Regions from separate parts of the Paenibacillus macerans genome, predicted to be linked through region 1. Evidence: riboswitches for the same ligand, from Rfam matches in the RefSeq annotation. Region 1 holds a riboswitch; the other holds the start of a gene.
What was found. A riboswitch is a leader RNA that binds a small molecule or an ion and turns the genes downstream of it on or off. The one in region 1 is predicted to bind cyclic di-AMP.
Positions count from the first base shown of each region.

Region 1 (4,687 bases):
GCCCCGGACCGAGCAGCATCCCGACGGCGATGAACACCGCCACATCCGGCAGCCTTAGCCATGCCGCCAGTTTGCCCGATACTACGCCAACGCTGATAACGAATAAAATTAAGATCAGAAAATGATGTATCGCTTCGGTTACAGCCGATTCCATTCCGCCACATCCCAACCATCCAAAGTGAACCAACTCTTTTTTCTTAATAACCCGATAATAATTACTCGTTAATGACTTCCTCGAACTCTTCGATATTTTTCTTCGATCCGATGATGACCATAATGTCCCCTTCTTGCAGCTGATCCATGGCGGTAGGCGCCACCAGGATGCTTCCGTCGCGATGAATGGCCACGATGCTGCAGCCGAAACGGGCGCGCGGGTTAATGTCGCCCAGGTTTTTCCGGTCAAGGCAAGCGGGAACGTTCATTTCCACGATGCTGTATTCCTTGGACAATTCGATGTAATCCAGCAGATTTGGAGTCACGAGCTGATGCGCCACGCGGACGCCCATATCCCGTTCCGGAAAAATAACCCGGTCCACGCCAAGCTTTTGCAGCGCGCGGCCGTGCAAGACGGAGAGCGCCTTGGCGACCACGGTTTTGATCCCCAAGTCCTTGAGCAAAATCGCCGCCAAAATACTCATCTGAATATCGTTACCGATCGCGACGATCCCGCAGTCGAAGTTGCGGACGCCCAGCGATTTCAGCACTTCCTCGTCCGTGGCGTCCGCCACGACGGCATGCGTCAGCTGGTCGCTCAATTCGTTTACCACCTCTTCGTCCCGGTCGATCCCGAGCACCTCATACCCGAGGTCCATCAACTCCAGAGCCAGGCTGGAGCCGAACCGGCCCAGTCCGATGACTACAAACTGCTGCATTTTCATGTTTAATCTCAAGTCCCCTTATCTTATCCTATAATCATTTTGCCTTCCGGATGGCGGTACAATTCCTTGCCTTTCTTCGGTCCAAGCGCATAAGCTAGCGTAAGCGGCCCGAGTCTTCCGGCGAACATCGTAAAGCTGATGAGGATTTTGCCGATTACCGTTAGTTTCCCGGTAAGCCCCATCGTAAGCCCGACGGTGCCGAACGCGGAGGTCGTCTCGAACAGAATGCTCAGGAAGCTGGCGTCCTCGGTCGTGGACAGCACCATGGCGACGGCCACCACAAGAAATAAAGCGAGCATCGTGATGGTGACCGCTTTGAAAATACGTTCCTGGGCCATCCGGTAGCGGAACAGGACGAGGTCCGACTGTCCGCGGATCATGGAGATGACCGCGCCGACGAGAATGGTGAAGGTCGTCGTTTTGATCCCGCCGCCGGTCGAGCTGGGCGAAGCCCCGATAAACATCAGGATGATCATAAAAAATTGCGAAGCCTGCCGCAGCTCGCCGATATCGACCGTGTTGGCCCCGGCCGTCCGCGGCGTCACCGACTGGAACAGCGCGGCCCAAAATTTCCCGCCCCAGCCGAGCGGGGCTAGCGTCCGCGGATTGGTGAATTCGAATATAAATATGACCAGGGCCCCGACCACGATCAGCGCCGACGTCATCGACAGCACCACCTTGGAATGCAGCGACAGCTTGCGGCGGCGCCGGAAATCAATGATGTCCGACAGCACGATAAACCCGATGCCCCCGGACACGATGAGAAACATCGCCACGAAGTTGACGAGCGGATCGGCCACGTACAACGTCAAGCTCCGGTATTCGCCAAACAGGTCAAACCCGGCGTTGTTGAACATGGATACCGCGTGAAAAACGCCGAAGTACAGCGCCCGGCCCAGCGGCATGTCAAACGCCCAGCGAATCGCGAACAGCAGCGCCGCGCAGGATTCAATGACCAGCGAATACAGCAGCACCTTGCGGATCAGCCGGACGATCCCCTCCATCGTGTTCTGGTTCATCGCCTCCTGCAGGATCAGCCGGTCCTTCAGCGAGATTTTCCGTTTCAACACGAGCGAAAACAAGGTGGCCATGGTCATGAACCCAAGTCCGCCGACCTGAATCAGCAGCATGATTACGATTTGGCCAAACGTGGAAAAATAGGTCCCGGTGTCGACGACGACCAGTCCCGTTACGCATGTCGCCGAAGTCGCCGTAAACAGCGCGTCGACGAACGGCAGCGTCTCCCCGGCCGCACTGGAAATCGGCAGCATCAGCAGCAGCGATCCCAGCAAAATGATGAGCGCAAAACCCAACACCAAAATTTGCGGCGGGGAAAAGCTGATTTTTTTGAAAGACAATTCATTCACCCCATTGTTGTCGTGAAAAAAGAACAAAAGAAAAAAGCACTGGAAATCCAATGCCTTTCGGTGTTTGGTTCCTGTTGCAGGAGGCCTACGAGGTTAGCTGACGGATTCGGGCATGCACAGTTGCCCTAATCGCCCGACCAAGGCAGCCATACCGGCTGCCGCCACAATCGCGCGAAATTCACCCCAAAAAAATCGGTTCCCCCGTTTTCGAAATCGAAATTAGGCCTTAATATTTTTTCAATTGTTTTCATTCCGTTTTCGTCAAATGGATTATAATCCTTATTGGCTTCCACTACAAAGGTTCATTTTGATTAAAAACAGTGAAAAAGGGCTGGAAACGGCAAATCCCCGATCTTCTTGCCGTCCAATCTGAGCCATGCTAGGGTATAACGGGATTATTGCATCTTTTCATCATTTTTGCCTTCAACTGGCGTTGGAAATTCCACTATGTTATCTTTACTGTGATGTACTTCGCGCAAAATCATACTTGAGAACAAAAAATTTTAAAGGAGTTTTGTAATGTTTTCACCTATGAAACCGTCCAGCCGCAGGCTGAAGACAAAAACGCTTTGGCTGATGGCCCTGATCGGGTTGGTCATTTTCTTCATCGTCCAGATTTTTCCGACAACCGCTTCCGACACGCTGCAGATGGAACAGTCGGATGACGTCATCGCCAAATCGCAGGCCAGAACGAAAGCTATCGAATTTGCAAAGTCGGTGCTGAACATCGAGTTGGCCGGTCATCCCGAAAAAGCGCTCGTTACCTATGAATCGCGCTCCGATCTGTACGGTTATTTAACGAAGGCGGATTTGCTCGCCCCTTTCCTGAAGACGTATGACAAGCAATTTCCGTACGACGTATTTCGCGTCCGTTTCAACGAACCAAACGATGTGTTTAGCGCTTTGACCGTCGACGTTCACATGACCACCGGCAAAGTGGTCGGGTTCGAGGAAATCGTTTCCTCGAGCAATGCGAAAAAGCAGATGATGCTGGACTACGGTACCGAAACGCCAGACTCGCTGCGCACCTGGGAGGGCGATTTGACGCTGGAGGAGAAGGAGCGGCTGGCCGCGCCTTATCTGGCCGCGTTCGGCTTTGACCCAGCCCGCCTTGAGCGCGTGTCGGGCGAGGGCGATGTCGGTCTGCTCTATCGCATCAAGGGGGATGAGCTCGGGGAGTCGCAAGCGACGATCGATATCCGCTACGAATACGGCGCCGTATCGTCATTCGAAAGCTACTTCTCCGTTCCTGAGTCGCATGCCGATTACGTCGCCGGGCAGACGCGGCTGGCCAACTGGCTTACCTTTGCCGGATACGCCCTGTTCACATTTGTGCTCGGCATCCTGGCCATCGTATACAGCGCGCTGACGCGGGCGCATACCACTTTTAAACGCGGGATTTTTCTGGCCGGCGCCTACTTCGTCTTGTCCGTCATCGGGACGGTCAACATGCTGCCTGTGTTTGAAAAGGACGGGCTCGATCCGATCGTGCTGACGGTAGGGTTCGTGATTCAAGGACTCGTCACCCTGATTCTTGCCGCCTCGGTATATTTCTCGCTCGTCGGCGGGGACGGACTGTGGCGGAAAAACGGCATCAATCTGTGGGCGCGGTCCAGGGAGGAAGGTTACGGCCGCCATGTGCTGACCGCGGTGGCCGACGGTTATGCGTGGGCTTTAATTTTGCTCGGGGTGCAGTCGGTTGTCTTCTTCATTCTGGAAAGAACGATTCATACCTGGTCGACGACCGATGCGACACAATCGCCGTACAACATGGTCTACCCGCTCCTGTTCCCGCTGCTCGCCTGGGTGGCCGGGATCGGCGAGGAAGCCGTTTACCGGCTGTTCGGCATTCCGATGCTGAAAAAGCTGTTCCGCAGCACGTTCATCGCCAGTCTTTTGACGACCTTGATCTGGGCTTTCGGCCATACGCTGTATCCGATCTATCCGGTCATTTCACGGCCGATCGAGTTGACCTTTATCGGACTGCTGTTCAGCTTCATTTTCCTGCGCTACGGCTTTCCGACCGTCGTTTTCTCGCACGTGATCTTTGACAGCATCCTTATGGCGCTGAGCCTGATGTTTATGGGCGGAGCGGTGAACATCGCCGCCGGTCTGGTCTACATCGCCCTGCCGGCGATCGTCGCTTACGTCATCTATCTGTTCAACCCGCCGGGCAAGGAGCGGCAGGGTCCGCCGCAGGGTCCACCGCCGCTGCAGCCGCAGCAGCCGGAGCCCCCGCAATCTCCGCAGCTGCTGCAGCAGCCTTAGGCGGCTGTGAAGAGGGTTGACCCTGCAGAACGCAAAAAACCGTCGAAGCAATTTTTGCTTCGACGGTTTTTTGGTTTAAGGAGCAGAGAGGAGTGAGCGTTGCATTTGTTTCCGCAAAATAGCGGCAATTGGCACTAGCGCTGCATTTAAATCTGTGGAAAGTTACCTTTTCTG
Region 1 covers NZ_UGSI01000002.1:1,468,422-1,473,108, reverse strand. The annotation lists gene DYE26_RS29855 (cation:proton antiporter) at 1-154, opposite strand, end outside; gene DYE26_RS29850 (potassium channel family protein) at 216-878, opposite strand; gene DYE26_RS29845 (TrkH family potassium uptake protein) at 902-2,245, opposite strand; cyclic di-AMP (ydaO/yuaA leader) riboswitch at 2,312-2,481, opposite strand; gene DYE26_RS29840 (CPBP family intramembrane glutamic endopeptidase) at 2,765-4,513, shown strand.

Region 2 (4,687 bases), on a different contig from region 1:
TAAATGATGACTTTGGCTCTATTGATTCCAGGATGACGGACTGAGGTGGCTGTCTATAGCGTTTGTGTCTTGGTGTTCCTGCCTTGGTGTTCCTGCCTGCTGCCTGCCTTTGCACGATTATCCCCTTCTTTCAGGAGCAGGGAGCAGGGGGTGGGGGTTAGAGCAAGGGTTCCAAAAAAGAGAGAACAAAAAACAAAAAAAGGGGGAAAAAATGAGGCGGTTCAGGTGAGATTTTTGGCTTGATAAGAGAACACGTGTTTGGTATAATGAAATAAATGGAATTTATGTTCGTGTATTCTTGATTCGGGGGCGAGCGAATATGGAAGTCAATACGGAAACGGAACTTCAACCATTCAGCAGCCGTTTTAACAGCGAGCAGGACTGCATGGAGGCGCTGATCGCGATGAAGTGGCCAAGCGGCTTCGTCTGCCCGCGCTGCGCTTACACCCGGTGCAGCCGTCTGTCTTCCCGGCATATCCCTTTGTTCGAGTGCGGAAAGTGCAAGCATCAAACATCTCCTTTGGTCGGCACGATTTTTGAAGGAACGCATCTGCCCTTGCTCAAGTGGTTCGAGGCCCTGGATTTATTCCTGCTCCCGGGCGGCATCTCGGCGCTGCGGCTGAGCAAGGTGATCCGGGTCACCTACAAAACCGCCTGGTCGATGCTGCACAAAATACGTCATGCCGTGGGGGAGTTCGATGCCCGGGAGCTGCTCTCCGGAGACGTGAAGGTGAACAGCGATCAGTATGGGCGTAATCCGTCCCGGTGTCAGCTTTCGCATCCGTACGCCTCGGCGGTCGTAGCGGGATGCACGGTCACGGAGTCGGGCGAGCCGGAGCAGGTCAAAATCCGCCTGGTGCCGCATAAGCGGGGAGGCGAAAAGAGGGCAAACCGTCGCGATCTAACCGTGTTTATTGGCGGGCATGTGGATGTCCGTACATCGGCGGTGCAGTTGTTCTCTCAGGCCTTTCGGCTATATGCGCCCTTGCGGAGAGTGGTGAGAGAGGCGTGGGAATCGCTGAAGGGTACGTATGGAGCCTTGGGACTGAAGCATCTGCAGGCGTACCTGAACGAATACACCATACGCCGCCGGCTGCGCCTGTCCGGAGGACTGCCCGGAGCGGAAGAAACGCTGCGGCAGAAGTTGCTGCGCATGTGTGTGGCAATTCCGGCGATTCCTTACCGCCGGCTGATCGCACGCCAACCGAATCAGTCCCTTGCGGCTGCAGCCTGATAGAAATGATTGAACGCTACGGACATTGCACAAACGGATTCAGACTGCAGCAAGATCACGGTTTTTTCTTTTTTTCCGTTGTCTTGCCCCATTCTCCCGTCAGGTCTGCTTCACTTCACTTCTCCTAAACCTTCTTTTCCCGAACCTGGCTAATGATCTATGAACAGATTTATTGATCTCGAACATATCTGCTTTTCCCAAGCATATCTGCTTCTCCCGAACAACACATCTTCTTCTCTGCTTCCTGATCAAACGGGATAATCGTGCAAAGCCGTCCGGACAGCGGATGTTAATCTGCCGACCACCCCACCGGCCTTCCCTTTCCTCAAGATTGGCTAGAAGCTTGTTTGTACGTTACAACATGATGAGTTGTTACTTTTTTTACATGATTCCATAAATAAATAATAGCGGCAGAATGCGGGTTTGCGCGTTTTGGATACTATTTCCTGTCCAATTGGTTACAAAATTGTGATATATTTAGATAGCCAAAACCTGCCTCGGCAGGTGCGGGGGATGATTCAGCGAATAACGGAACGTTAAACGAAACGTGACCGGTTTTCTTGGGGTGAAGCGCTCGCATTGGGCGCCGGGGATAATCCTTTTTCCCGAATCCGACAACTAACTCCGCAGGCGTATAAAAGGAGGAAGAACAGCATGAAAAATCTCTTATTCTCGAAGATTGCAAAAACAACGTTGGTAGCCGCAAGTTTGGCGGCGGTTTTACAGACGGTACCTGTGCACGCGGATGCGGTACATACGACGGAAGAAGGAGATACCTTCTATCTGTTGGCCAAAAAGTACGGAGTCGGCTTGGAGCAATTGATGAACGCCAATCAGGGGATTGATCCCGGCAATATATACGAGGGGCTGAAGTTGATGATTCCGGAAATGGAGGCTCCCGAAGCGAAAGCAGCGGCGCCGGAATCGAACCAGGCTCCCGCGGCAAAGACGATGAAAGCCGACGCGGTGTCGGGGCCGACCGTATTGCCATCGGACAAAGTCGTCGAAGCCTGGGGCAAAACGTTTAATTATTCCCATACGATTCAGGTGAAAGCATCGGCATACTCGGCGGCCGCCGACGAAAACGGAAAATGGGGCGCGGTCGATTATTTCGGAAACCCGTTAAAGCTGGGCACGATCGCCGTCGACCCGGACGTGATTCCGATGGGAACGAAGGTACTGGTCACCGGATATAATCATGATGGCTTGCCGAAGCAGGCGTTTGTGGCCACGGCCAGCGATCAGGGGGGCGCGATCAAAGGCAACCGCATCGACATCTTCATTCCCGGCAGCGTCAAATCCGTCGAATCGTTCGGGTTTCAGGATGTCACCCTGTACGTGTTGAAGTAAATTCGTTTGCTTATATGTAGATCCAGTAAAGAAAGTGCGAGCGCTAGACCATTGGGTCTGATGCTCGCGCTTTTCTTTTTTATCTATACTTCGCCGTATTTAGCAATTCGGCCAAATCGACAAACTGGTAACCTTTGTCCCGCAGCGTTTGGATAATGTCCGGCAAAGCTTGGATCGTACCGTTTAAATTGGATCCTACTCCGCCGCCGGCATGAAAAAGAACGATCGAACCGGGCTCTATGGCGCCGAGCACGTTGTTTTCGACCTTGGATTTGTTCAGCCCTTTCCAATCCAGCGAATCCACGTTCCAGTTGACGATGGTGTAGCCGTTTTGCTTTGCCCATTTAATTTGCGGCTCCCGGATTTCGCCGTAAGGAGGACGGATCAGCTTGGGCCGGTACCCGGCGGTTTGCTGAATGATTTTTTCCGTACGCAAAATTTCCGTTTGAAATTGCTTGAGCGACCGTTTTCCGAAATTCGGGTGGCCAAAGGAGTGATTGCCGATCAGGTGGCCTTCCCGGCGTATCCGTTTTACCAGGGCAGGGAATTTTTTGGCCCGGTTGCCGACAATAAAAAAGGTCGCCTTCACACCTTCCTTCTGTAAAATGTTTAAAATTTGCGGTGTAAATCTCGGATCCGGCCCGTCGTCAAACGTCAGCGCCACTTGCTTGACCTCAGGTCCGCGAAATTTGAACGTTTCGGAATATTTGCGCCGAAGCTCGCTTAAATCGGCCGGCTTCGGTTTGGCGTCCGCCCGGGCGGCTTGAGCTTTTGCTTCCTTGTCGCCGGGCTGCAGCGCAGCAGCCGCAACGCGGGACGTTTCGGAAGAAACCGATACGACGGGCATGCTGCCCCCGATTACTGCGAGAATGAAAACGGAAATCAGGAAGTTTCTGAACAGGGTAGTCAACATTTTTCCTCCTTCGTCCGGGTACTGTTATGATTTGGTATGCCCATCTTTAACGGGATTTATAAAGACACAATTATGAAAAACATCACAGACGTTCTTCCCGAAAAATTGCATCCTTTGATGAAGCAGACGTAAGGAAGAGGTGGATTTGATGGCTATCGTGGTAAGCAACAGGCGGGTTGCCGATGACGTGTTTTTATTGACGGCGGAAGGCAGCTTTGCCGGGAAAATGGGCCAGTTTTATATGCTCCGCGCCGGCGAACGGTATCCATTGCTGTCGCGGCCGATCAGCATTTTCGATTTGACGGAGGACCGGATCGGATTTTTGTACCGGATTGCCGGGGAAGGAACCAGCCTGATCTCTCAGCTGAAGCCTGGCGATCCGCTCCGGATGGAAGGGCCTTTCGGCAACGGCTTTCCCTCGCTAACGGGAAAAACGGCATTCATCGGCGGCGGCATCGGTATCGCCCCGTTTTATTTTGCCCTCAAAACGGCGCCACAGGCTGACGTATATCTCGGCTTCAGCCGGGAAGCGTACATGGTCGAAGAGTTTCGCCAGGCATCCGCGGGCCGGACTATCGTTGATGTGGGCGGTTCGATACTCGACCGCGCCGATTTTGACGCTTATGACACAATCATCGCCTGCGGGCCGCATTCGATGCTGCAAGCCGTGCAGCAAAAGCAGGCAAGCGCGGGAAGCCGGGCCAAAGTGTACGTGTCTTTGGAAAACCGGATGGCCTGCGGCATCGGCGCTTGCTTGGTGTGCAGCGTGAAATGCCGGGACGGCCGGAAAAAGGCGTGTACGGACGGCCCCATTTTTCCGGTGGAGGAGGTGGTTTTTGCATGAGCGGGATCGATTTGTCCTGTGCCATCGCCGGGGTTTCCTTTAAGAATCCGGTCGTTATGGCCTCCGGTACGTTTGGTTTCGGGCGGGAGTACGGTGCGCTGTACGATATCAACAAGCTTGGAGGGATCAGCGGCAAAGGCTTGACCCTCCGTCCAAAGGCGGGAAACGACGGCCTGCGCGCGGCCGAAACGCCTTCCGGAATGCTCAACAGCGTAGGCTTGGAAAATCCCGGCGTCGCTGCTTTTCTCCGCGATGAATGTCCGTATTGGGAAACGCTCGATTTGGCGCGTATCGTAAATTTGGGCGGGAACACGCTCGAGGAATACGCGGAGGGCGCGCGCTTGAT
Region 2 covers NZ_UGSI01000001.1:1,410,373-1,415,059, reverse strand. The annotation lists gene DYE26_RS06505 (transposase) at 320-1,234, shown strand; cyclic di-AMP (ydaO/yuaA leader) riboswitch at 1,708-1,883, shown strand; gene DYE26_RS06500 (3D domain-containing protein) at 1,889-2,584, shown strand; gene DYE26_RS06495 (polysaccharide deacetylase family protein) at 2,664-3,494, opposite strand; gene DYE26_RS06490 (dihydroorotate dehydrogenase electron transfer subunit) at 3,646-4,341, shown strand; gene DYE26_RS06485 (dihydroorotate dehydrogenase) at 4,338-4,687, shown strand, end outside.
Region 2: it holds a riboswitch for cyclic di-AMP, as region 1 does, so the genes downstream of both, DYE26_RS06500 (3D domain-containing protein) here and DYE26_RS29845 (TrkH family potassium uptake protein) in region 1, are expected to answer to the same signal.